Regions from separate parts of the Neobacillus sp. B4I6 genome, predicted to be linked through region 4. Evidence: riboswitches for the same ligand, from Rfam matches in the RefSeq annotation. Region 4 holds a riboswitch; each other region holds the start of a gene.
What was found. Region 4 has a riboswitch for S-adenosylmethionine ahead of QF028_RS33270 (methionine biosynthesis PLP-dependent protein). Riboswitches for the same ligand answer to the same signal wherever they lie in the genome.
Positions count from the first base shown of each region.

Region 1: another riboswitch for S-adenosylmethionine. It lies ahead of QF028_RS21370 (homoserine dehydrogenase); the one in region 4 lies ahead of QF028_RS33270 (methionine biosynthesis PLP-dependent protein).
Region 2: another riboswitch for S-adenosylmethionine. It lies ahead of mmuP (S-methylmethionine permease); the one in region 4 lies ahead of QF028_RS33270 (methionine biosynthesis PLP-dependent protein).
Region 3: another riboswitch for S-adenosylmethionine. It lies ahead of mtnK (S-methyl-5-thioribose kinase); the one in region 4 lies ahead of QF028_RS33270 (methionine biosynthesis PLP-dependent protein).

Region 1 is NZ_JBNPWB010000002.1:3,873,720-3,879,677, forward strand. It holds gene QF028_RS21350 (TIGR01777 family oxidoreductase) at 1-615, shown strand, start outside; gene QF028_RS21355 (YfhE family protein) at 735-869, shown strand; gene QF028_RS21360 (YfhD family protein) at 1,011-1,202, shown strand; gene QF028_RS21365 (transposase) at 1,557-2,351, shown strand; gene QF028_RS21370 (homoserine dehydrogenase) at 2,558-3,796, opposite strand; SAM riboswitch class I at 3,899-4,010, opposite strand; gene QF028_RS21375 (GNAT family N-acetyltransferase) at 4,107-4,781, opposite strand; gene QF028_RS21380 (GNAT family N-acetyltransferase) at 4,801-5,463, opposite strand; gene QF028_RS21385 (carbon-nitrogen hydrolase family protein) at 5,484-5,958, opposite strand, start outside.
Region 2 is NZ_JBNPWB010000002.1:5,272,850-5,278,807, reverse strand. It holds gene QF028_RS28310 (glucose PTS transporter subunit IIA) at 1-1,160, opposite strand, end outside; gene mmuM (homocysteine S-methyltransferase) at 1,449-2,396, opposite strand; gene mmuP (S-methylmethionine permease) at 2,371-3,780, opposite strand; SAM riboswitch class I at 3,864-3,967, opposite strand; gene QF028_RS28295 (acetyl-CoA C-acyltransferase) at 4,089-5,183, opposite strand; gene QF028_RS28290 (AMP-binding protein) at 5,179-5,958, opposite strand, start outside.
Region 3 is NZ_JBNPWB010000002.1:3,418,201-3,424,158, reverse strand. It holds gene QF028_RS19010 (transketolase C-terminal domain-containing protein) at 1-221, shown strand, start outside; gene QF028_RS19005 (transposase) at 477-1,271, opposite strand; gene QF028_RS19000 (metalloregulator ArsR/SmtB family transcription factor) at 1,691-2,275, shown strand; gene mtnK (S-methyl-5-thioribose kinase) at 2,310-3,494, opposite strand; SAM riboswitch class I at 3,598-3,750, opposite strand; gene QF028_RS18990 (carbon-nitrogen family hydrolase) at 3,819-4,604, opposite strand; gene QF028_RS18985 (pyridoxal phosphate-dependent aminotransferase) at 4,723-5,898, shown strand.
Region 4 is NZ_JBNPWB010000002.1:6,304,762-6,310,719, reverse strand. It holds gene QF028_RS33285 (glycosyl hydrolase family 28-related protein) at 1-743, opposite strand, end outside; gene QF028_RS33280 (NAD-dependent epimerase/dehydratase family protein) at 990-1,985, opposite strand; gene QF028_RS33275 (helix-turn-helix domain-containing protein) at 2,022-2,360, opposite strand; SAM riboswitch class I at 2,569-2,685, shown strand; gene QF028_RS33270 (methionine biosynthesis PLP-dependent protein) at 2,779-3,891, shown strand; gene metC (cystathionine beta-lyase) at 3,891-5,084, shown strand; gene QF028_RS33260 (bifunctional homocysteine S-methyltransferase/methylenetetrahydrofolate reductase) at 5,081-5,958, shown strand, end outside.

The DNA.
Region 1 (5,958 bases), 2.4 Mb from region 4:
GCCATTATAAATAAATTAGATACCAAACCAAAGGCACTGATCAATGCAAGTGCAATTGGGATTTATGGAACATCCTTTGATAAAATTTTTACTGAAAAAGATAACCATGGCTTTGGGAATGATTTCTTGGCCGAAACAGTTAAGCAATGGGAAATCGAAGCTGGAAAAGCCAGCCAATTAGGGATACGTACTGTCTTTTGCAGGTTCGGAATCATTCTTGATAAACACCAAGGGGCTCTTCAAAAAATGGCAATCCCTTATCAATCATTTATCGGTGGTCCCATAGGAAATGGACGTCAGTGGATGTCATGGATTCACATTGAGGATGTGGTCCAAGGGATATCCTTTATTATCGAAAATGAAAAAATGGATGGACCCATCAATTTCACTGCACCGAAACCGGTAACGATGACTGAGTTTGGAAAAACACTTGCACGAGTATTAAACCGCCCCCACTGGCTTCCGGTCCCAAGTTTTGCACTACGTCTGCTGCTTGGTGAAATGAGTACATTGGTGGTTGATGGACAAAGGGTATTACCGAATAAGCTTTTAGAAACTGGCTATCAATTTAAGTATTCCGATTTACATTTGGCATTGAAAAATATATTTTCTTAAAAAAAGTATCATTCCTTTCTTAAAAGGTAAAAATGGAAATAAGTACATAACGTGCTTTTATTTTTTACCACATAGCTTGATGACAATTAACTAAAAAAATGTTGAAAGGAATGAGCAAAATGGCGGAAAAAAAGAAAAAAGATAAGGATCGAGGCAAATACTCATTAACCAGTATGCAGGAAGTCTCTTATCAACGAGAATTTAAAATGGCGGACCGTGCAGGCGGGTATCACGACAAAAAAACGAGACTCTAGTTCAACTAAATTTGCGATAAAAAGCAGCCCTGATCGCTTTGCTGAAGTATTTTCCATTCATGGTTACCTTTCTAATTGTAAATGATATTAATGGGAGCAATTCGGCTCCTGAAAAGTTAACAATGAAAGGGGTTTTTAGTAATGGGTCGTATGCATAATAGTGGAACAGGTAATAGTAACAAAAGTTCACTTCCACAAACACCTAAGAACCTAAAAATAACTGATGGAAATGACGTTGAATATTCTGCAGAATTTGCAGACCATTCCGACCTTGAAGCGCAAGCACGTGCTAACGCAGCGAACCAGCGTGTAAAATCGAGAAGAAATAAATAAGTTTAAAAAAAGCGGTAACAAAAAAGAAGAAGCAGGGCAACCTGCTTCTCAGGCTGTCGAGAAACTTTCGACAGCCTCTTATTTTCTACAATAACTTTAACCATTCACCGCGTTTCATTATAATATTATTAATATATAGGCTTTGCAACATGTCTGTTGATTTGCGCTCCAGGCACTTCGCTTTCCGCGGGCGTGCCGGGGAGCCTCCTCGGCGCTGAAGCGCCTGCGGGGTCTCCCCTGCCCCGTACTCCCGCAGGAGTCTGCGTGCCTTCCGCGCAAATCAACAGAGCTGTAAAATCAATAATACACTGCTCTTAACACAACCAAACAATAAAAAATTAAGTGGTGAAATCTATGTTTAAACCAAGAGTATCTACCCAAAGTGAATATGAATTTGTTTCTATTGATGAATTGGTTCCTGACAATCACCTTCTTCGTTTAATCGATAAATATATTGATCTTTCATTCCTTCTTGAAAAGGTACGTCCTTATTATAGTGATGATAACGGACGCCCTTCCGATCCCACTATTCTATTTAAAATGATGTTTATTGGTTATATATATGGCATCCGATCCGAGCGACAATTACAAAGAGAAATTGAAATGAATGTTGCCTACCGCTGGTTTTTAGGCCTGAAATTTAAGGATCTTGTTCCACACCACTCAACGATTAGTTGGAATCGCCAACATCGTTTTAAAGGTACCGATATCTTTCAGGAAATATTTGATGAGATTGTTCTCCAGGCAATGAATCACAAAATGGTAGGTGGTCGTGTCTTATTTTCGGATTCTACTCATTTAAGGCTAACGCTAATAAACATAAATTCAAACTGCCCACTTCTTTCCCAATGTACACGCTCCAAAAATAAGGTAAAAGTAGTGACACGTCATGTTTGGGAAGAGCACAAGGAAAAGGTAAGGGAAAATCGCTTATCTAAATCTGGAAAAATGCTTTATAAATTTAGAAAGGAAAAAATTGAGCGAAGCTTCGCAGACTCAAAAGAGCTGCACGGGCTTCGCTATTGCCGGTTACGGGGATTGAAGAAAGCAAGCGAACAGGCTCTCCTTACGGCAGCCTGCCAAAATATGAAAAAGATTGCAACACACTTAGCAAGGCTAGAAAAAGTGTGTTGCAATTCTTTAGGTTGATTACCTCCCTGTTGATTTCCGCGGAAGGCACGCAGGCTCCCCGGACCGCCCGTGGAAAGCGAAGTGCCTAGAGCGGAAATCAACAGGCCCATTAGCAGGTACAATGAATAATTAAATGCTGAGAATAAAAAATTGCCGATAAAAATACCCTTTCTCGACAAACTGAGAGCACCAAAGTGCTCTTCTATCACGGGAATAATGGCTTTTTAGAGGACAGCTAAAGTTACTTCTTTATTCTTAATTTCTGTATCATACTCCCCAATAATTTGAAAGTAGCACGTTGCCTTTTTCAGATTAATTAACTTTTCAATTTCTTCCTTGGTTGCCTTGATAATTGCTATCTTATCAGAAGCTTGGGCCACCCATGTAATCAAAGGGTTATTATAATTCTTTGAGAGGCCTTGAATTAACCATAATTCTTTTTCGTTCCCTTTTTTCTCTCCATCACATGCTGCTGTTGTTTTTGTGATACTCTTATTTGACGACCGATTTTGACAGACATAGACCAAATCTTCAATAACAGCACTTGCAGTAGGATACATCCCAGCTCCTGGTCCTTGCAAAGTAATACTACCAACAATATCAGAGTGAATATTTACCGCATTTTCTACGCCTTCAATAGAATAAAAAGGATGAGATTTCCCAACAAGGACTGGTTTAACCTCTGCGTTAATTTGACTACCTGTCTTACTAATGCTAGCAATATGCTTAAACCTTAATCCCATCTTTTCTGCTGTTTCAATTAACTCTCTTGAAATCGAGGTAATGCCCGCACGCTCGACATTCTTCCAATTGGGTTGTTCTCCAAAAGCAATTCTGCTGAGAATCATTGTTTTATAAAAAGCATCAAATCCCTCCACATCGTTGGTTGGATCCGCTTCAGCATACCCCTTCTCTTGCGCTAAAATGAGGGCATCAGCAAATGACTGCTTCTTTTCGCGCATTTCCGTTAGGATAAAATTCGATGTCCCATTAAGAATTCCTTGGATGTGACGAACTCGGTTAACATTTAATAACTGCCTTAAGGTTTGAATAATCGGAATACCACCCGCAACTGTTGCTTCATAACCCACCGAAACATTATAATTCTCAGCTAACTCGAGCAGCTCATTCCCATGGTGTGCAAACATTTCTTTATTCGCTGTGATTATGTGGCAACCACTTTGTATAGCTTGGTTTAAAAAAGTAAAGGGTTGTTCTTTGTCGACGATTGCTTCGACAACAACATCAAGTTGAGGTAGATTAAGAATTTCGGCAAAATCTGTAGTTATTAAAACATCTTCTCTTATGTCTCTGGTTTTTTGCTTATTTTTTATTAGTACTGCAGCCACTTCTACTTTTCTCCCTAAAACACTAGTAAGTTCCTCCGCGTGGGATTGTATTGTTCTATAAACACCTTCCCCAACTGTACCAAAGCCTAGAATTGCCACTTTAATGACAGACATGCTCTCCACCCCTTAAATAATATTAGACATGACTAATAGGTTGTTTTTTATCTCATATAAATAAGAAAAAACCCTCTTCATAAGAAGAGGGTAGATTTCCTCCTCTTATCTGTCAGGTTAAAAATAACCTGCAGGAATTAGCACCTTTTCAAGAATTACCTTGATGGTTGCCGGGCTTCATCGGGCCTAGTCCCTCCGCCGCTCTGGATAAGAGTTTTATTTAGTTAGTTTTTCATTAAATTTCAAAGTTATAAAGAGAATTCTAGTTGATTCCAAGGTAGTTGTCAATATTATTTGAAATTTCTTTTTATTAAAGTGGTAATAGGGAGACAAATTCCTTTTTCCCCAGTCGATCTATCATTTTGAGCCATTCCTTCGGCTTATTTGAAAGAATTGAATAGTATGTCGTCAGAAAATCCTTTACCAGGTTTGCTGGTAGTGAATTAAGTCCTTCATCTTGAATTGGCATGAAACATAAATCTAGACCTGCTACAGCTTCCCCATTGTTTTTCCAGGAAGGATGAACATATGAAAAATCAATGCGTTTATAACCCATATGGGATAGAACTTCACGTCGGACATATGGATCCATAACCTTTACTCCACCAAATTCGTGATGTTCAACCCGGTACGGATCGTATATTTCTGCAAACATCCCGAATAGCTCGTTACCATTTTCTTTAGCTAATTGTTGTAAATCCGTTAAACGGTTTTGCGCTAAAAAACGGCCAAGGCTTAAGCCTGGTTTACTGATGATTGTAAAATCTGTCATAGCAATATTCCAATCCGGATAATAACGATATTCAGTTGCTCCTGTGACTTCGTCTCCATCGACAGCAACAAACACGCGAATACTCGGATCTTCTAATGGCTCTTTCCATAGCTCAAATTCTAATACTTCTTCTGCAGGAAAAATTTCTCCCATTAAGTTATGAAGCTTTTTAAAATTAGGGTCTTCTATACTGGTTATTCTAATATATTCCATTATGATACATTCCTCTCACTCATCTAAAAGGGTTTTTCCATTCCATTAATGCAGCATAATTGCAGGATTCTTCATCCTCGAGATAATTTTCAATAATCCCTATTGGCACACGACCACAATGCAGCAAGAAAGTGATAACAGGATCTTGAACTTCCCCTTTAATAGTTGCATCTAAATATTGTCCTGGTGTCATGATATCAGCTTTTTTATGATATCCTGGCATTCTGCCCCCGCCAAGTAATCGATATAACTCTTTTTCTATCACAACATGGTACATAGACTGCATCATCAATTTACCAAGCCCTAGTTTGCGGTACTTCGGACGAACACTAATATCAACAATATACAAGGTATTCCCATTTGGATTATTGTTCCGTATATATCCATGGTCAGTGATTTCTTCCCACGAATGGTTTTTATCGCTAGGATCAAAGTCGATAGTTAAGCCGGTAATTGACCCAGCTAATTCACCATCTACTTCAACACACAATGCACCTTCTGGAAACATTTTCACATGGTTTGTTAATTGCTCTTTATTCCACCATAATTCTGAAGGAAAAGGAGGTGGGAAGCACTCGGATTGAATCTTGATAAGATCGTCAAAATCCACTTTTGAATAATTGCGAATGATAACTGGCACAGGCCTCTCTTGGTCATAGACGTAAAATTCACTTCGATACATTCTATACCCACCCTTTCAGTTTATTTTTCCCAATCTGTGTAAAGATCCGTTCTTCGATCACGCCAGGTTGTAACGGAACCACGTTCTCTTACTTCATATAACAAGTTTAAATCTAGGTCAGCCGTCACAATCATGTCATTATTGATTTCCCCTTCCACCAAGATTCCTTTTGGTGGAAATGGTATATCGTTAGGAGTAATGATTGCCGCCTGGCCAAAATTAGCGCGCATAAAATCAACAGTCGGCAGTGAACCGACAGTTCCCGTTAGGACCACATATACTTGGTTTTCAACTGCACGAGCATGGCTGGTATAACGAACACGATGAAAACCATGACGGTCATCTGTGCATGATGGACAGAAAATCACATCGGCACCTTTGGCCTTTGCCATACGTACAATTTCTGGAAATTCAATATCATAACAAGTAAGGAGGGCGATTTTCCCTTTTTCTGTTTCAAATATCTGAAATGAATCCCCAGGTGCCATATTCCAT
Region 2 (5,958 bases), 1.0 Mb from region 4:
AAAATGGTTTCTCTCTTTACATTCGCTAGTCCAAATTCTTTCGCCGTTTTGGCAGGGACTGCATCGCTTTTCCCTTCATATCCAAATACAAGTGTCAGAACCAAAGCGATAACTAAAGCCGTTAAAGTCCCCATTAAATATAGTCCGATTGGTGTAAATACAGGAATCGACAAGAAACTTGGGAGAGCGAATGCCGTCCCTTTTACTTCAAATGCCCCATTTATTGCTCCGCCAATTGCTCCGGCTACTGCAACAAAAAGCATCGTTCGTTTGTAACGTACTAGGATACCGTATGTAATGATTTCTGTTGTACCTGCCAAGGCACTAGGGATAAGCCCTGATCCAGCTAGCGTTTTCAAATTTTTATCTCTCGTTTTAAAGAACACCCCAAGACCCATCCCGATTTGAGCAAAAGGAGCTGCTGATATCATCGCACTAAGCGGATCACCGCCAGTCGCAAGATTTGCAATAAATATTGGAATTATCGCCCAGTGGAGGCCTAATATAGTCAGGAATGACCATGCAGCTCCCATCACCGCTCCAGTTAACATTCCACTTTTTGAACTTAAAAATTTGATAACCACAGCTAAGGCCCCGCCCACATATGTACCAAAAGGACCAAATACGAGTACGGTTAAAGGAACAATCACCATTAATGAGATAAGTGGATTTAGAAACATTTGTAAGTCTTTATAAATTACTTTTTTCAAAAACTTATCTAATACGGAATATATGGAAACAGCCATTAATATTGGAAAAACGGTTGCAGAATAATTCGCTAATATAACCGGAATCCCCAAGAAATCTACGTTTTGAGCATTTGCTTCAACTAAACCCGTATAATGCGGTTCCAAAAGTGCTGCACCGATCGCACCACCAACATAGCCGTTGGCTCCAAGTTTTAAGGCTAATGTAATCCCTAGAAAAACTGGGAAGAAATAAAAAACAGCATGTCCAGCTGCAGAAAGTATGGCATAGGTTCCGCTTTTAGCAGACAACCATCCTAATGTCGATAAAATAGATAATAAGGCTGAAATTAATCCGGATCCAGCAAGTACCCCTAAAATAGGCGCGAAACTTCCACTGATTGCTCCTAAAATTTTATTCATGACTGTTTCTTTTTTTTCTATAGAAGCATCATTCGTATTAATCGCATTCATTTTTTGATCTCCTTGTTTGGAATTTCACCTTAGATAAAACGATTTTTTATAAGCAGAAACCTTATCTTATGATTTCCGAAAAGGTAGAATTCAAACGAAGATAATCCTTTTTTTAAAATTTTTTAAAATATATAAAAGAACCTCTCATTCCCAAACGAGAGGCTCAAATTTCAGCAGTTATTTATCGCTGGGTGTGAAAGTAAAGTTCCCCTTGCTCTTACTCAACAATAAATATTTGACCATACGAATAATGAGGCATGATACGGTTCTCCGTAACGATCTAAATAATTAAGAAGTTCGCCACTTTTTTGAAATCTCTTCAATATGACGAGGTGCTGTTCTGCAGCATCCTCCTATTAGTCGTGCCCCTGCAAGGTACCATTCTTCAGATTTAAAGTCGAGCCCATTACATAATTCTTGACCATGCCATGTTTTAGTTTCTGGATTATAGGTTTCACCAGAGTTCGGATAAACAATAATCGGTTTTGTGGTGTTTGTTCGCAACTCGTTTATAGCTTCCGTCACGATTGTCACTGGTGCACAGTTGAGACCAATGGCAACAATTTGTTCGTTGTCACCAAACACTCTTGCACACTCTGCCAGCGGCGTACTGTCACTTATCGCTTTCTCATTTTTCAAAGAAAAGGATAGCCAGGCATATGTATCTGGAAATTCCTTTAACAATGAAGCTAATACCTTCGCTTCCTGCAGGGAAGGAATCGTTTCAAATGCTAATAGATCAGCACCTGCTTCAATCAACGCTGACATTCTTGTGCGATGAAAGTCTATTAATGTTTCATCTGTAACACCGTAGTTTCCCACATACTCTGAACCATCGGCTAGGTAAGCCCCATAAGGGCCAACGGATGCGGCAACCAATGGCTTAGGTCTATTGGTTTGTGAATTTTCCTGCCAAAAATCATCTCTTGCTTTTCTCGCAAGTAACACCGTTTTCTTAATTAGTTCTAAAGCTTCTTTCTCTTGAATACCACGCTTGGAAAAACCGTCAATGGTTGCTTGATAGCTTGACGTTATGGCACAGTCCGCTCCAGCACGAAAATAGTCAGAATGAACCTGATAAATCAATTCTGGATTTTCTAGTAATACACGTGCAGACCAGAGGGGATCGTCCAAATTACACCCATGCGATTCAAGCTCTGTGGCTAACGCACCGTCCAGCAGCATAATGGAATGTTCGGATAAAATAGCCTTAATAGGGTTGATTTTGTTGAACATAGCCTACTCCTCTTTTCTTTAATCTTTGGGTTAAATAATAACTTGCATAGCAAAACAATATAAATGGAATGCCACAATATAAGGCAATTCGTTGTGTAGGGTCAAATGCGATTCCAATACATGAAGCAAGACAAAGGATAAAGGAAGCGATTGGTACCAAAGGATAGAATGGTGTACGATAAACCAAGTCCTTTACGGAATTTCCTTCTTTAATATATTGTCTGCGAAATAAAAACTGTGAAGCACTAATACTCATCCAAACTACCACCACAGCTAGGCCCGAAATGGATACAAGTACGATATACACTGTATCTGGTGCAATAATACTTGAGAACAAAGCTAAACCACCGCCAAACATGCTAAAAATGACTGCATATATTGGAACACCTTGTTTTGTTAATTTTGCAAAAATGGGTGATATCGTATTCTTATCTGCTAGTGACCAAAGCATTCTTGAAGAGGCATAAAGACCTGAGTTTGCAGCAGATAGAATGGCTGTTAATATGACAAAGTTCATAATATCCGCTGCATATGGTACGCCAATTTGTTCAAGAACGGCAACAAAGGGGCTCTCTAATACTCCTGCATCTGAAGTAGGCAATAATGCAGATAATACAACAATCGTTCCTACAAAAAAGATAATCAATCTCCACAATGTAGTACGAATGGCCTTTGGTATCGTTTTTTCCGGGTTTACTGTTTCCCCCGCTGCAATTCCTATTAATTCCGTTCCTGAAAAGGCAAAGTTAACCGCAAGCATTGTCATGACAATCGCAAAAGCACCATTAGGAAATAAACCTGCACTTGTAAAATTAGAGAAGAACGGTGCTGATTGGGAATGAGTCATAGGAAGATAACCTACCATTGCCGCTGCTCCTACAATAATAAACAGAACAATCGCTATTACCTTTATAGACGCAAACCAGAATTCAGATTCAGCGAAAAACTTAACCGTCAGTATATTTAAGACAAAAACCAAAATAGCAAACAGCAAACTCCAAATCCAGACATTAATGGATGGAAACCATCGCTGCATTAATAATCCTGCAGCCGTAAATTCAGAACCTAAAGCAACAGTCCAAGTTAGCCAGTACAACCAAGCAACTGTATACCCAGTCCCTGGTCCAATATATTTAGTCGCATAACTGTGAAAGGCACCAGTTTCAGGCATATGTACGGAAAGCTCTCCTAAACATAGCATGACGAGATAGACCACTAGTGCACCAATCAGATAGGACAGAATGGTCCCAAACGGGCCAGCTTGTTGAATCGTGTAACCCGAACTTAAGAATAATCCTGTTCCAATCACTCCGCCGAGCGATAGCATAACTAAATGCCGTGTTTGCATTTTTCTTTGAAATTTTTGCTTGCTTTTCTTCTCCATCATAGTCTCCTTTTTCCTACATCCAGAAAAAACAAAAAACGCACTCAGATAAATGAGTGCGTTACTGACAAATAATAACGTAGCTCTTATCTCTCAAGGCTTCACACCCGATGGAATTAGCACAGTGTCTTATTGACCTGCTGCTGAGGTTTCATAGGGCCAGTCCCTCCACCTCTCTGGATAAGAAATATTTTTTTAAACTTTATCAATCTATTAAATAATTGTCAATATATTTCTGAGTTTTTTAAAGTTTTAAACAAGTTGTTGCACATCTTCTTTATTAAAAATAAACTCATTTTCCTTAGTTTTCATGTTACCACCTCGAATAGGACTGCTACTCCAACTCCTCCACCACTCCCAATCGCGGCCAGTGCATATTTGATATCCTTTCGTCTTTGTACTTCGTAGAAAAGCCTCGTGATCATAATACTTCCTGAAGCTCCATAAGGATGTCCTAGCGTTAAAGCTCCTCCGCCGACATTTAACTTGTCATAAGAAATGGAAAGTTCTTTTGTACAGGCAACAATCTTAGAGGCGAAAGCTTCGTTTATTTCAATTAGGTCAATGTCCTCAATGGTTAACTGGTTTCTTTTTATTAAGGCTTGAATAGCCGGTATAGGGGCTTCTCCTGGATAATTCGGAAGTACACCTGAGACTTCACTATCCAAAAATCGTAAAATAGGCTGGAATCCATTATTCAATGCCATGTTTTCTTCCATGACAAGTACAGCTGAAGCCCCGTCATGTATCCCACAACTGTTCGCTGCAGTAACCGTCCCGTTCTTTTTAAATATAGGCTTTGCCCTATTTAAAAGTACTTCCATCTTTCTTTTCTTAAAAAGTTCTTCATCTTGGTGGAGATCCCCAATTTGAATGATCTCTTGATTAAAATATCCTTTATCGTAAGCTTCCCAGCTACGTTTATAACTTAATAGCGCATATTCATCCTGCATTTCCTTTGAAATAGCATATTTTCCAGCCACATATTCTGCTGCAACGCCCATATCTGGATCGCCAATTTTTTCAGGAGAAAATCTTGCTCTAGAAGGAAACGGGGAGGTACTCGTACTTTCTACACCACCAGCAATATAACAAAGGCCAGCTCCACCTTGGACAAAGTAACATGCCATTCGAATCGCTTCTAACCCTGCACTACATTGTCGGTCAATGGTGATTCCCGTTACTGAAAGAGGAAGTCCTGCTTCTAACGCAGCAACTCGAGCTACGTTTCCACCTGGTCCAACTACATTTCCCAAAATGATGTCATCTATCCTATCATCCAATCCCTTCGCTAAATGTTGGAGGAGTGGAGCTGCAAGCTCATGTGGCAGAATGTCTCGTAACATTCCACCCGTTTTTCCAATTGGTGTTCGTTTCGCTTTGACAATTACTGCCCTTTTAATCACTGCTCACCTTGCTTTCCAATCGTTTTATAAGCTCAGCACGAGCTATCTTGCCACTCGTTGTATATGGCATTTCAGATAGAAAAAACCACTTACGTGGAATTTTATAAGAAGATAAATGCGTCTTACAAAATCTTTTTAACTCTAATTGGCTACCCTTTCCTTTCACCACCGCAGCAACAACCTGACCCCAATACAAATCTGATAGGCCTATTACAGCAACTTCCTCGACATCTGGATGCAAGGAAATCACTTTTTCAATTTCTTCAGGAAAAATATTAATTCCCCCATATAAAATCATACTTTGTTCACGGCCTACAATATATAAAAAGCCATCCTCGTCAAAATAGCCCATATCATGGACCGTGGCCCATCCCTCTTCATCATGAATTGAATGAATGGTACTTCCCTCATAATCAAAGTACCCATTTATCACAAATTTGCTTCTTACATATATTTTTCCGGTCTCAGTTGGCATTGCTAATTTCTGATCTGGACGCCGTATTTGTACCTCTACACCATAACAAGGCTTTCCGACAGATGTTGCTTTCTGAATACCTTCTCTATCAGAAAGTACAGTAATGAAGCTCAATTCACTAGCTCCATAAAACTCGTACATGGTCATGTTAGGAAACATATGACGGATTTCTAATTTCGATCTATCCGACCATTTTGCACCAGATGAAATAATTTTTATAGACTTATCGACTTGGATTCCTTCTTTCAAGAATGCTTCTACCATTGTCGGAACTACATATATCGTTGTAATTGGAAA
Region 3 (5,958 bases), 2.9 Mb from region 4:
GCTTCTTCCCGCTATATGAAGTAGAACAAGGTGTTACAACCATAACTTACAATCCAGAAGAGAAGAACAAACCAATTCCACTTTCTGATTGGCTAAAATATATGGGGAAAACAAAACACCTACTTAAAGATGAAAACAAGCCAATGCTAGAAGAATTTGAAGCAGAAGTTGAGAAAAGATGGCAGAGACTCAAAGCAAAGAATGAAAATCCTATGCTGTAAAAAAAGCAATTCAAAAAAACACTTCATTGGGAAGTGTCAGATTGTCGAGAAAGGGTATTTTTCTCGGCAATTTTTTATTCTCAGCATTTAATTATTCATTGTACCTGCTAATGGGCCTGTTGATTTCCGCTCTAGGCACTTCGCTTTCCGCGGGCGGTCGGGGAGCCTCCTCGGCGCTAGCGCCTGCGGGGTCTCCCCAGCCCCGTCCTCCCGCAGGAGTCTGCGTGCCTTCCGCGGAAATCAACAGGGAGGTAATCAACCTAAAGAATTGCAACACACTTTTTCTAGCCTTGCTAATTGTGTTGCAATCTTTTTCATATTTTGGCAGGCTGCCGTATGGAGAGCCTGTTCGCTTGCTTTCTTCAATCCCCGTAACCGGCAATAGCGAAACCCGTGCAGCTCTTTTGAGTCTGCGAAGCTTCGCTCAATTTTTTCCTTTCTAAATTTATAAAGCATTTTTCCAGATTTAGATAAGCGATTTTCCCTTACCTTTTCCTTGTGCTCTTCCCAAACATGACGTGTCACTACTTTTACCTTATTTTTGGAGCGTGTACATTGGGAAAGAAGTGGGCAGTTTGAATTTATGTTTATTAGCGTTAGCCTTAAATGAGTAGAATCCGAAAATAAGACACGACCACCTACCATTTTGTGATTCATTGCCTGGAGAACAATCTCATCAAATATTTCCTGAAAGATATCGGTACCTTTAAAACGATGTTGGCGATTCCAACTAATCGTTGAGTGGTGTGGAACAGGATCCTTAAATTTCAGGCCTAAAAACAAGTGGTAGGCAACATTCATTTCAATTTCTCTTTGTAATTGTCGCTCGGATCGGATGCCATATATATAACCAATAAACATCATTTTAAATAGAATAGTGGGATCGGAAGGGCGTCCGTTATCATCACTATAATAAGGACGTACCTTTTCAAGAAGGAATGAAAGATCAATATATTTATCGATTAAACGAAGAAGGTAACTGTCAGGAACCAATTCATCAATAGAAACAAATTCATATTCACTTTGGGTAGATACTCTTGGTTTAAACATAGATTTCACCACTTAATTTTTTATTGTTTGGTTGTGTTAAGAGCAGTGTATTATTGATTTTACAGCTCTGTTGATTTGCGCGGAAGGCACGCAGACTCCTGCGGGAGTACGGGGCAGGGGAGACCCCGCAGGCGCTTCAGCGCCGAGGAGGCTCCCCGGCACGCCCGCGGAAAGCGAAGTGCCTGGAGCGCAAATCAACAGACATGTTGCAAAGCCTATATATTAATAATATTATAATAAATTAACGCGGTGAATGGTTAAAGTTATTGTAGAAAATAAGAGGCTGTCGAAAGCTTCTCGACAGCCTGACACTTCATTGGGAAGTGTTTTTTTTGTTGGTTATTGACAGGGTTATATAAATTTGATATACATCTAATTAGATGTGTATCAAATTAGAATGAAGAGGAGGTAGTGCATTGATACAATTAGACCGTGTTGTTGCGTTTTATAAAACGATGGGGGATCCTACACGGATTAGAATCGTTGCTATATTAGCAAAAGGTCCACTCCATGGGCAGGCAATAGCGGGTAAGCTTGGCTTGTCCGCACCTACGATTACCCACCATTTAAAGAAATTACGAGATATCCATGTGGTATATGACAGAAGAGTGAAGAATACGATTTACTTTTACTTAAATGAATCGTTGATTAACCAGCAGGCAAAGGTGTTTACAGAGCTGTTAGAAAAAAAGGGGAAGGAGTTGGATGAAATGGTCGAGTCAAGTATCGAGAGACAAAAAATTATCGAGAACTTCTTTATGAAAAATGGGAAGCTAAATAATATTCCTGCCCAAAGGAAGAAGAAATTAATCGTGTTCGAACACATGGTACGTGGGTTAAAAATAGGTGAAAAGTATGAAGAAAAACAATTAAACGAGTATATAAAACAATTCCATGATGATTATGCAACAATTCGCAGAGAGTTTATCATAAATCATTACATGTTCCGTGAAAATGGTATTTATGAACTAAATCCAGAAGAAATGTGGGCAAAACTTGACTAGAAAAGCAATCCGAAAGTTCGGATTGCTTTTCCTATTATAATGCTTCTTTTACAGTCGTTATGAAAGAAAAACGGTTCTTTATTTCTTTTCGTTGTTTAATTAGGATTGTACCGAGTTCTAGTGTTTTCTGCTTTGCAGTAATTCTAGTTTGATCCTCCTCGATCCCATCTAAATCAGCAACATGAGCAAGACCAATTGTTCTTCTGATTAATTCGCAGCCGGCAAAGCCGATCGAGTCCTCAAAAAACTTAGTTAAATTATAGTTTAGAAAGGTAGAGGATTTAGCGTAATCGTCTTTATTCTCCGTATTCCATAATAGTGTAAATTGATCCTCAAATACACTCCATACCGTTTCAATATGATTGAGGAAAAGATCACGTTCTTCAACATTTGCTATTACCTGGAAGAGAAGATTTGCAATTACTTGGCCGATATCAAATCCAGCTGGTCCGTAGAAAGAAAATTCGGGATCGATTACTTTTGTTTCATAATTATCGGCAAAAACACTTCCGGTATGAAGATCACCATGGAGGAGAACTTCAGCCTCTGTTAAAAAGCGTTTCTTCAAAATATTTACATGGAACTTTAGTTCATCATCCTGCCAAAGCTCTTCGACGACAGGACGCAGTCCTTCCTCGAAATCGTTGGTTTCTGCATCAATAAAAGGATCTGTGAAGATTAAATCTTCAGTTATTTTGCAAAGCTCGGGATTGATAAACTGTTGTACATATTCCTTTTTTACGGAAGGGGTTAATCCGTAATCAGAAGTATAAAATAATGTTTTTGCAAGATATTCACCTAGATGCTTTGAAATTAATGGATAGGTTTCTCCTTTGATAAAGCCAGTTCTTGCGATTGAAAGATGGGAAAGGTCCTCCATTACGGTTACAGCTAGGACATCATCTGTGAAAAAAACTTGGGGCACATAATCTGGAGCAATCTGTCCGAAAATTTTTAAGGCATCCGCTTCAATCTTTGCTCTTTTCAAAGTTAATGGCCAGCTTTCGCCAACTACCTTTGCATAAGGGAGAGCTTGTTTGATAATAACACTTTTTCCTTCCAATTCATCAACAATATGAAAGACTAGATTGAGATTCCCATCGCCAATCTCCTTGCAGGAAAGTTTTGCATGCTGGTCAAAAATTTTCAATTCAAGTGCCAGTTCAACTGCACTCTCGTTTGTTAAAGGCTGGTATGTTTTTTGTTTTAGTAGACTCATTATGGTTCCTCCTCGTTTTTGGGAGGCTTAATTATGCACGCAGGCACTAAAAAAGCCTCTTTCTCATCTGAAAGAGGCTGATAGACAATATTGTCTGTCGCACCTCTTATCTCTCAGAAAGATAATCCTTCTGTTGGAATTAGCACCGTGCCTTAAAGGGGGGATCCCCAGCGCAAAAAGCGCCCCATTTCAATGGGTTTCCGGTCGGTTGCTGGGCTTCAAAGGGCCAAATCCCTCAGCCAGCTCATGATAAGAGAAAATCTATTTAACTGGTAAAAATCATATCAGTAACAAAGAGAAAGTGTCAATATTTTTTGAAAATTATTATTTATAGAATTCTGGTTTTCTATCCGTGAAAATAGGAATTTGCTTACGGACCTCCTTGACTAAGTCCATCTCAATTTCAGCCGATAGGATTTCTTCCTTCATTCCAGCCTCAGCAATGACCTCACCCCACGGGTCAATAATAATCGAGTGACCAGCAAACTGGTTATTTGGGTCATTTCCAGAACGGTTACAGGCAATTACATAACATTGATTTTCAATTGCTCTGGCAATTAAAAGGGCCCTCCAGTGGGACAATCTGGGTGCAGGCCATTCGGCCACAACAAACAGTGCTTCTGCACCTTCTGATGTGTGAGCGCGTATCCACTCTGGAAACCGGATATCATAACAGATCGACCCAGCAAACTGGTGATTATCAAGTTGGAAAAGTCCCTTCTCGGCACCAGGCTCTAAGAAAACATGCTCATTCATGAGTTTAAAAAGATGTAGTTTACTATACTTGTGCACCAGCGTGCCATCTTTATTGATGATGAGGAGAGTATTTTTTACTCCTGTTTCTTCACGGTTCGCAACTGAGCCGCCAACGAAATGAACCTGATTTTGTTGTGCTGCATTTCTCAGAAATTCAATCGTTTGTACTGCTTTTGGGTCTGCAATTTCATTCAGGCGGGTCAAGTCATATCCCGTTGTCCATAGTTCCGGAAGGACAATGATATCGGGTTGTTCAGTCAGTGCATTTTCAATGAGTCTTTCCGCAGTTTGGTAGTTTTTATTGGGATCACCGAAGACGATATCCATTTGCAGACATGAAATTTTTAATTTCACGAATCTTCACCTCGTTTGAAATTTCGGAATTTTTTCTTTACAAGCCGTTATAAAAGTTATATCATTTGTGACTAGAATTTCACAATGATTCTTAAAAAAAATTAAGCAGGTGAGAACAATGAAGCAATTTCCACCATCAGAATTATTAACTAGTCTTCCAAAGCAATTTTTTGCTTCACTTGTTAAAAAAGTGGGGGAATATATTTCACAAGGGTTTGATGTGATTAATTTAGGGCAAGGCAACCCTGATCAGCCAACGCCTTCTCATATTGTTAAAAAACTTCAAGATGCAGCAGCGAATCCATTAAATCATAAATATTCTCCTTTCCAGGGGTATCGTTATTTAAAACAGGCTGCCGCTGATTTTTATTTAAGAGAATATGGAGTGACCATTGATCCGGATAAAGAAGTGGCGATTTTGTTTGGGGGTAAAGCAGGACTTGTCGAAATTCCTCAATGCTTATTAAATCCGGGGGATACCATCCTTGTACCTGACCCCGGTTACCCGGATTATTGGTCTGGGGTTGCTCTTGCACAAGCTGAAATGGTTACAATGCCGTTACGAGAGGAAAATAACTTTCTGCCGGATTATTGCGAACTGGATAAGTCTGTTTTATCACAAGCAAAGTTAATGTTCCTTAATTATCCTAATAATCCAACGGGAGCTACAGCTACTCATGAATTTTTTGATGAGACTATTAAGCTAGCGAGTGATCATGATATTTGTGTTGTTCATGATTTTGCCTATGGTGCTATTGGTTTCGATGGTGAAAAACCAATAAGTTTTTTGCAGGTTGAAGGGGCAAAAGAGGTTGGGATAGAGATATATACTTTATCAAAAACCTTTAATATGGCAGGCTGGCGTGTTGGTTTTGCTGTTGGGAATGAGAGTGTGATTTCAAGCATCGAACTTTTACAGGACCATCTTTATGTTAGTTTATTTGGGGCTGTGCAAGAGGCAGCGGCTGAGGCTTTAATGGGCCCTCAGGATTGTGTACGGGAACTTAACGATCTTTATGAGCGAAGACGTAATGTATTGATTGATGGGCTTCGTTCATTGGGATGGAATGTCACCGCGCCAAAGGGGTCCTTTTTCGCGTGGCTCAAAGTTCCTGAGGGCAAAACATCTGAGGAATTTGCTTACATTTTACTCGAACAAGCACATATCATGGTTGCACCGGGAATTGGCTTTGGAGAATTTGGAGAAGGATATGTCCGTGTTGGGTTATTAACATCAGAACAACGATTAGCCGAAGCTGTTGAAAGAATTAGTCGTTTGGAAATATTCTGTTAAATTGATTGACATTTTATATTTTTCTTGCGATAATGCAAATTAAAGTTAAACAACATTAAA
Region 4 (5,958 bases):
TTACCAGAACTTTCATTTGGAACACTCATCGAGCTATTAATATCAATACAGCTTATACAGTCATCCAAGGTTAAATTAATAAATCGATTGCCGTTAATAAAGCTATATTTATTACTATCCTTTGGTTTTTCAGCTTCCAATTTAACACCGGTATGAAATCCTGCAATTCTAATATCAGTAAAATTAACAAAACAAATGAATTGACCTGGGCCACCAGCATAAAGATGAAGACCTGTACCCCTATGTGAGCCGCTGGTGTTTAAGAGTGTAACATTTTTGATTTGAGTTCTATCCCATGACCAAAATTTTTGAATACCGTCTAAGTAAATAACATCTGAATCAAAGTTAGCATCTATTATTTCAAGAACTCCATTTGATATTGACGCATTTTTTTTCACATCAATTGCTTGAAAGTTCCCTTCTATTCTTAACCTAGTATTTTGACCAAATTCTAATTCAACACCCTCTTTTAAAACTAATCCTTTCTTTAGAATATAACTCTTATTTCCAAGTAACTTTACTTTTCCAATTTTTGTTTCATGGCTGTAATTTATTGCTTCTTGAATGGATCGTGAATCGTCTTTCAAATCATCACCGTTAGCTCCAAATTCATCCACATTCACATATTCGTTTTGGCCAGTGCCAGTCCTTGTAACGACTTGATGCTCATTTTTAAATAAAAAAAGAAGGCCTACAATAAAAATAATGGCTGAAATATATATAGTTGTACTCCTTCTAATCATAATTCTCTCCTTACAATCCCTTAATTAATTCTTTATATAATCAATTATAGTTCATTATAATGAACAAATCAACAATATTATCCCATAATTAGGTAATTAAGCTCGTGTACAATGGATGTTAATAATACCTTACTACCACTTCACCCAAACAGAAAGGAGGCACTTACAATTTAGAAGGATCGATCGTCTGCTAGACTTAATACATTTTCCAATAACATCTTACAAAATTGGCTTGTGCAACAATAACTAAATTTTCAAGATGTTGTATGAATGTTCTGATTTTCGTAATCCATTTTGATTTTGACCGAGTGTTGTTGTCCTTTTTTTACTCCTATTATTTTTAAACCAGTCATAAGTTTTCTCTAAACCAGACTGAAAATTATGAAGTGGTTCCCACTCCAGGTCCTGTTTAATCTTTGTATTTTCCAACCTAGAAAATTTGATATCACCTTGCTTTGGCTCTTTATAGATTACTTCTTTTATATCTTCCAAATTTCCGAGAGTATAAATAAAATCGTTCACACTTGTCTCTGTATTAGTTGATAAATTATAAACCCCTTTGAGATCATATTCGACGCCGCGATAAATGGCATAGGCAACATCTTCTACATATATAAAGTCCCTAGTTTGCTCTCCGTCACCAAAAACCTGCAGTGGCTGCCCTTCTAAAACATTATTAATAAAAATGGAAATGACTCCACCTTCACCGACTGTTCCTTGCTTAGGACCAAAGACATTTGAAAAGCGGTAACAAAGTGTATCAACACCAAACATTTCAGTCCACTTTTTGCAGTATAGTTCCCCTACCCATTTATTGATTCCGTATAGTGATAGAGGTTCACATAAAGCATCTTCTTTCAATGGAATATCATCATTAAGACCATAAACGGCTGCTGAAGAAGCAAATACTACCTTTTCCACTCCATATTTGGTTGATAATTGAAGTATATTTGTCAATCCTAGAATGTTTGATTGAGAATCTAGGTATGGGTTCACCATTGATGTTCCGACATTTACTTGTGCCGCCAAATGAATAACTACATCAAATCGATTAGATTGGAATACACCTTCACACGTTTGGTCTTCTACGTTTAATTGATAAAATTTATGTTTGAACTTCACATTATCCTTATTTCCTGTAGAAAGGTTATCAATAATGTAGACTTCATCACCTTCCTTAAAAAATCTTTCAGCAACAAAGGAACCTATAAAGCCATACCCACCAGTTACAAGGACCTTCATATTTTCACCTCTATATATTTTGTCTAATTGTTATAACTATTTTTTGCCTTTTTGTAGGGCGTTTCTTAACTCAATTAAGTCTTTCTCATTTATCAATCCAGATTCTAGTGCAATATTTATAAAGATATTCCAATTTTTTACATTCCCCTTACCATTATCATTTGTATCAGATTTTGTGGTATCTTGGCTTAAAAGTGTTTGTATGTCTACATCTAGTATTTTGGCTATTTTACCCAAAATTTCAATTGAAGGGTTACTCTGGATATTTCTTTCGATTTGACTTAAGTAAGATTTTGAGATAGATGTTTTCTCAGCTAATTGAGATAAGGTAAGGTTTTTCTCTTTCCTTAATTTTTGAATTTTTTTTCCTAACATAATAGGCCTCCTAAAATAAATTTCACTCCTCTCTTAAATATCATTATAGTAAACATTTTGTTCTTTGTAAAGAACAAAGGCAATCACCTAATACTTTTGGTAAGTGCTTTATTACGAACAACACTTAACTATTAACTCATTTTTAATAAAATAAATTGACACCACCGCTAAGTTGTAGTAAATTTTATAAATAATCTAAATATTAATTTTCTTATCAAGAGAGGTTGAGGGAATGGCCCGAAGACACCTCAGCAACCATCAATGGCTACACTCATTGAAAAGGTGCTAAGTCCTGCAAATTATTCGCTAATTTGCCAGATAAGAAGAATGACTTTTTGGTCGTACTTACAAAAGCCTTTCTTCTTATAGAAAGGCTTTTTTATTTAATAATTTTTATATAACACAAGGAGTGATCGTCATGTACAAAATTGATACGAAACTTGCCCAAATTGGAAATCGGAGTGAAACAGCAACTGGAACCGTAAATCCGCCAGTATACTTTTCAACGGCCTTCCGCCACGAGGGAATTGGCCAATCAACTGGGTTTGACTATACCCGAACCGGGAATCCTACGCGCCAGCTCTTAGAAAAAACAATTGCTGATTTAGAGTGCGGTGATCAAGGATTTGCCTGCAGTTCAGGGATGGCAGCGATTTTAACCATTCTCTCTTTATTTGAAGCTGGTGATGAATGGTTGGTTAGTGAAGATTTATATGGCGGTACATACCGCTTATTAGAAAAAGGTTATAAAAAATGGGGCTTGAATAGTCAGTATGTCAATACCTGTTGTCCGGAAGAGATTGAAAAGAAAATTACGCCTCAAACAAAGGCCATCTTCCTTGAGACACCAACCAATCCACTTATGCAGGAATCCGATATTGCCGCTGTTTCAAAAATTGCAAAACAGCACGGATTATTATTAATAGTGGACAACACTTTCTATACTCCATTATTACAACAGCCGATTACCCTTGGCGCGGACATTGTCATCCACAGTGCAACGAAATACCTAGGAGGACATAATGATGTCCTTGCCGGTCTTGTCGTCGCAAAGGGGAAAGAGCTTTGTGAAGCATTAGCCTTTCATCATAACGGTGCCGGAGCGGTACTGAGCCCGTTTGATTCTTGGTTATTAATGCGCGGTATGAAAACTTTGTCACTTCGGATGGAAAGACATGAAAAAAATGCTAAGAATATCGTCGAATTTCTTTCACAACATGATGCTGTCACAGATGTCCTTTATCCGGGACGCGGCGGAATGGTTTCCTTTAGAATCAAGGATGAAGCTTGGGTTAATCCATTTTTACAAGGCTTAAATCTAATCAGCTTTGCGGAAAGTTTAGGTGGAACGGAAAGCTTTATCACTTATCCGGCAACGCAAACCCATGCCGATATTCCAGAAGAAATCCGAATTCAATCCGGCGTCTGCAATCGTTTATTGCGTTTCTCCGTTGGACTTGAGGATTCACAAGATATAATTGAAGATTTGGAAAAAGCTTTTGCCCATGTTCAAGAAGGAGTGATTGCATAATGGCACACGAAGAATACACATTTGAAACCAGGCTCCTTCATAATAAGCACAAAATTGATCCTACAACAGGAGCGGTTAGTGTACCCATACAGCATGCATCTACTTTTCACCAATCTGATTTCGATCAGTTTGGCAAGTACGATTATGGCCGCAGTTTAAATCCGACAAGGGAAGCACTTGAAGATGTCATTGCTGAACTTGAAGGCGGGTTAAAAGGCTTTGCCTTTGCATCCGGCATGGCCGCCATTTCGACGGCATTTCTCCTGCTATCTGCAGGTGATCATATTGTCATTACGGAAGATGTCTACGGCGGTACATTTCGGATGGTCACAGAGGTCCTCACGCGGCTCGGAATTGAACATACCTTCGTCGATATGACGAATTTAGATGAAGTAAAACAAGCCATTCAGGCAAATACAAAAGCATTTTATGTGGAAACACCATCGAATCCATTAATGAAAGTGACTGACATTAAGGCAATTAGCAATTTAGCTAAGGAAACGGGCGCGATAACATTTGTCGATAACACCTTCCTTACCCCTTCCCACCAACGGCCATTGGAGTTAGGAGCCGATGTCGTGCTCCATAGTGCGACGAAATTTTTATCGGGCCATAGTGATGTCGTTGCCGGACTTGCTGTCGTCAAAGACGAAGGCTTGGCGAAAAGATTAGGCTTTTTGCAAAATGGGTTTGGGGCGATCTTAGGTGTTCAAGATGCATGGCTCGTTTTAAGAGGGATCAAAACGCTGCACGTCCGACTAGAACAATCACAAAAATCGGCTATTAAACTAGCGGAATTTTTAGATGCTCATACGCTTGTTGAAAAGGTTCATTACCCAGGGTTGGAAAGTCACCCACAATATCAAATTCAAAAAGAGCAAGCAGCTGGTCCAGGAGCGGTCTTATCGTTTGAATTGGCTAATGAAGATGCACTTCGCACCTTTCTTGCCAATGTAAAAATTCCTGTATTTGCTGTCAGTCTCGGAGCGGTAGAATCGATTCTTTCCTATCCAGCAAAAATGTCCCATGCAGCAATGCCTCAAGAAGAGCGAGAGAAGCGCGGGATTACAAATAGTCTGGTTCGCTTATCGGTCGGTCTTGAAAATCCTGATGATTTAATGAAGGATTTTTCACAAGCATTTAAGCAGGTTGAACAAAGTCAGTTGGTCTTTCAACGAGGAGAAACATCATGAGCCTTTTAGAAAAATTAAAAAATCAAATTTTAATAGCGGATGGAGCGATGGGTACACTGCTTTATTCCTACGGAGTCGATTCATGCTCTGAGGAGTTGAATTTATCTCAGCCGGAACAAATCCAAAATATCCATCAGGCATACATTGACGCAGGAGCGGATGTCATCCAAACCAATTCCTATGCGGCTAACTATTTAAAGCTGCAGCGCTATGGCTTAGAAGATTCAGTTAAAGAGATTAATAGTGCCGCAGTCCGTCACGCCAAACAGGCAGCTCAAAATAACGCTTATGTGCTTGGAACAATGGGTGGAAACCGCGGGATTAAAACGAACTCTATTACAATAGAAGAAATAAAACGAAGCTTTCGTGAACAGCTTTATTGCCTCCTTCTCGAAGGGGTGGATGGAATATTACTTGAAACCTTTTACGACCTAGAAGAACTTGAAACCATTCTAACCATTGCGAGGAAGGAAACGAAGATTCCGATTATTGCACAAGTTTCCCTTCAGGAGCCTGGATTTTTACAGGATCGGACGCCAGTAAATGACGCCTTAAAAAGACTTGAAGGACTTGGGGCGGATGTCGTTGGTCTTAATTGCCGACTAGGCCCCCATCATATGCTGTTAGCACTTGAACAGATTGAACTTCCGAAGCATGCCTATCTTTCTGCCTATCCAAATGCCAGCCTTCCAACTTATACAGACGGAAAGTTTCATTATGAAGGAGATCCAGATTATTTTCGGAACTCAGCTAAAGCGTTCCGAAATCAAGGGGTTCGGTTGCTTGGGGGCTGCTGTGGTACCACACCTGAACATATCAAAGCATATGCTTCTGAACTAAAGAATAGTGTTCCAATTACTGAAAAAGTAGTAAA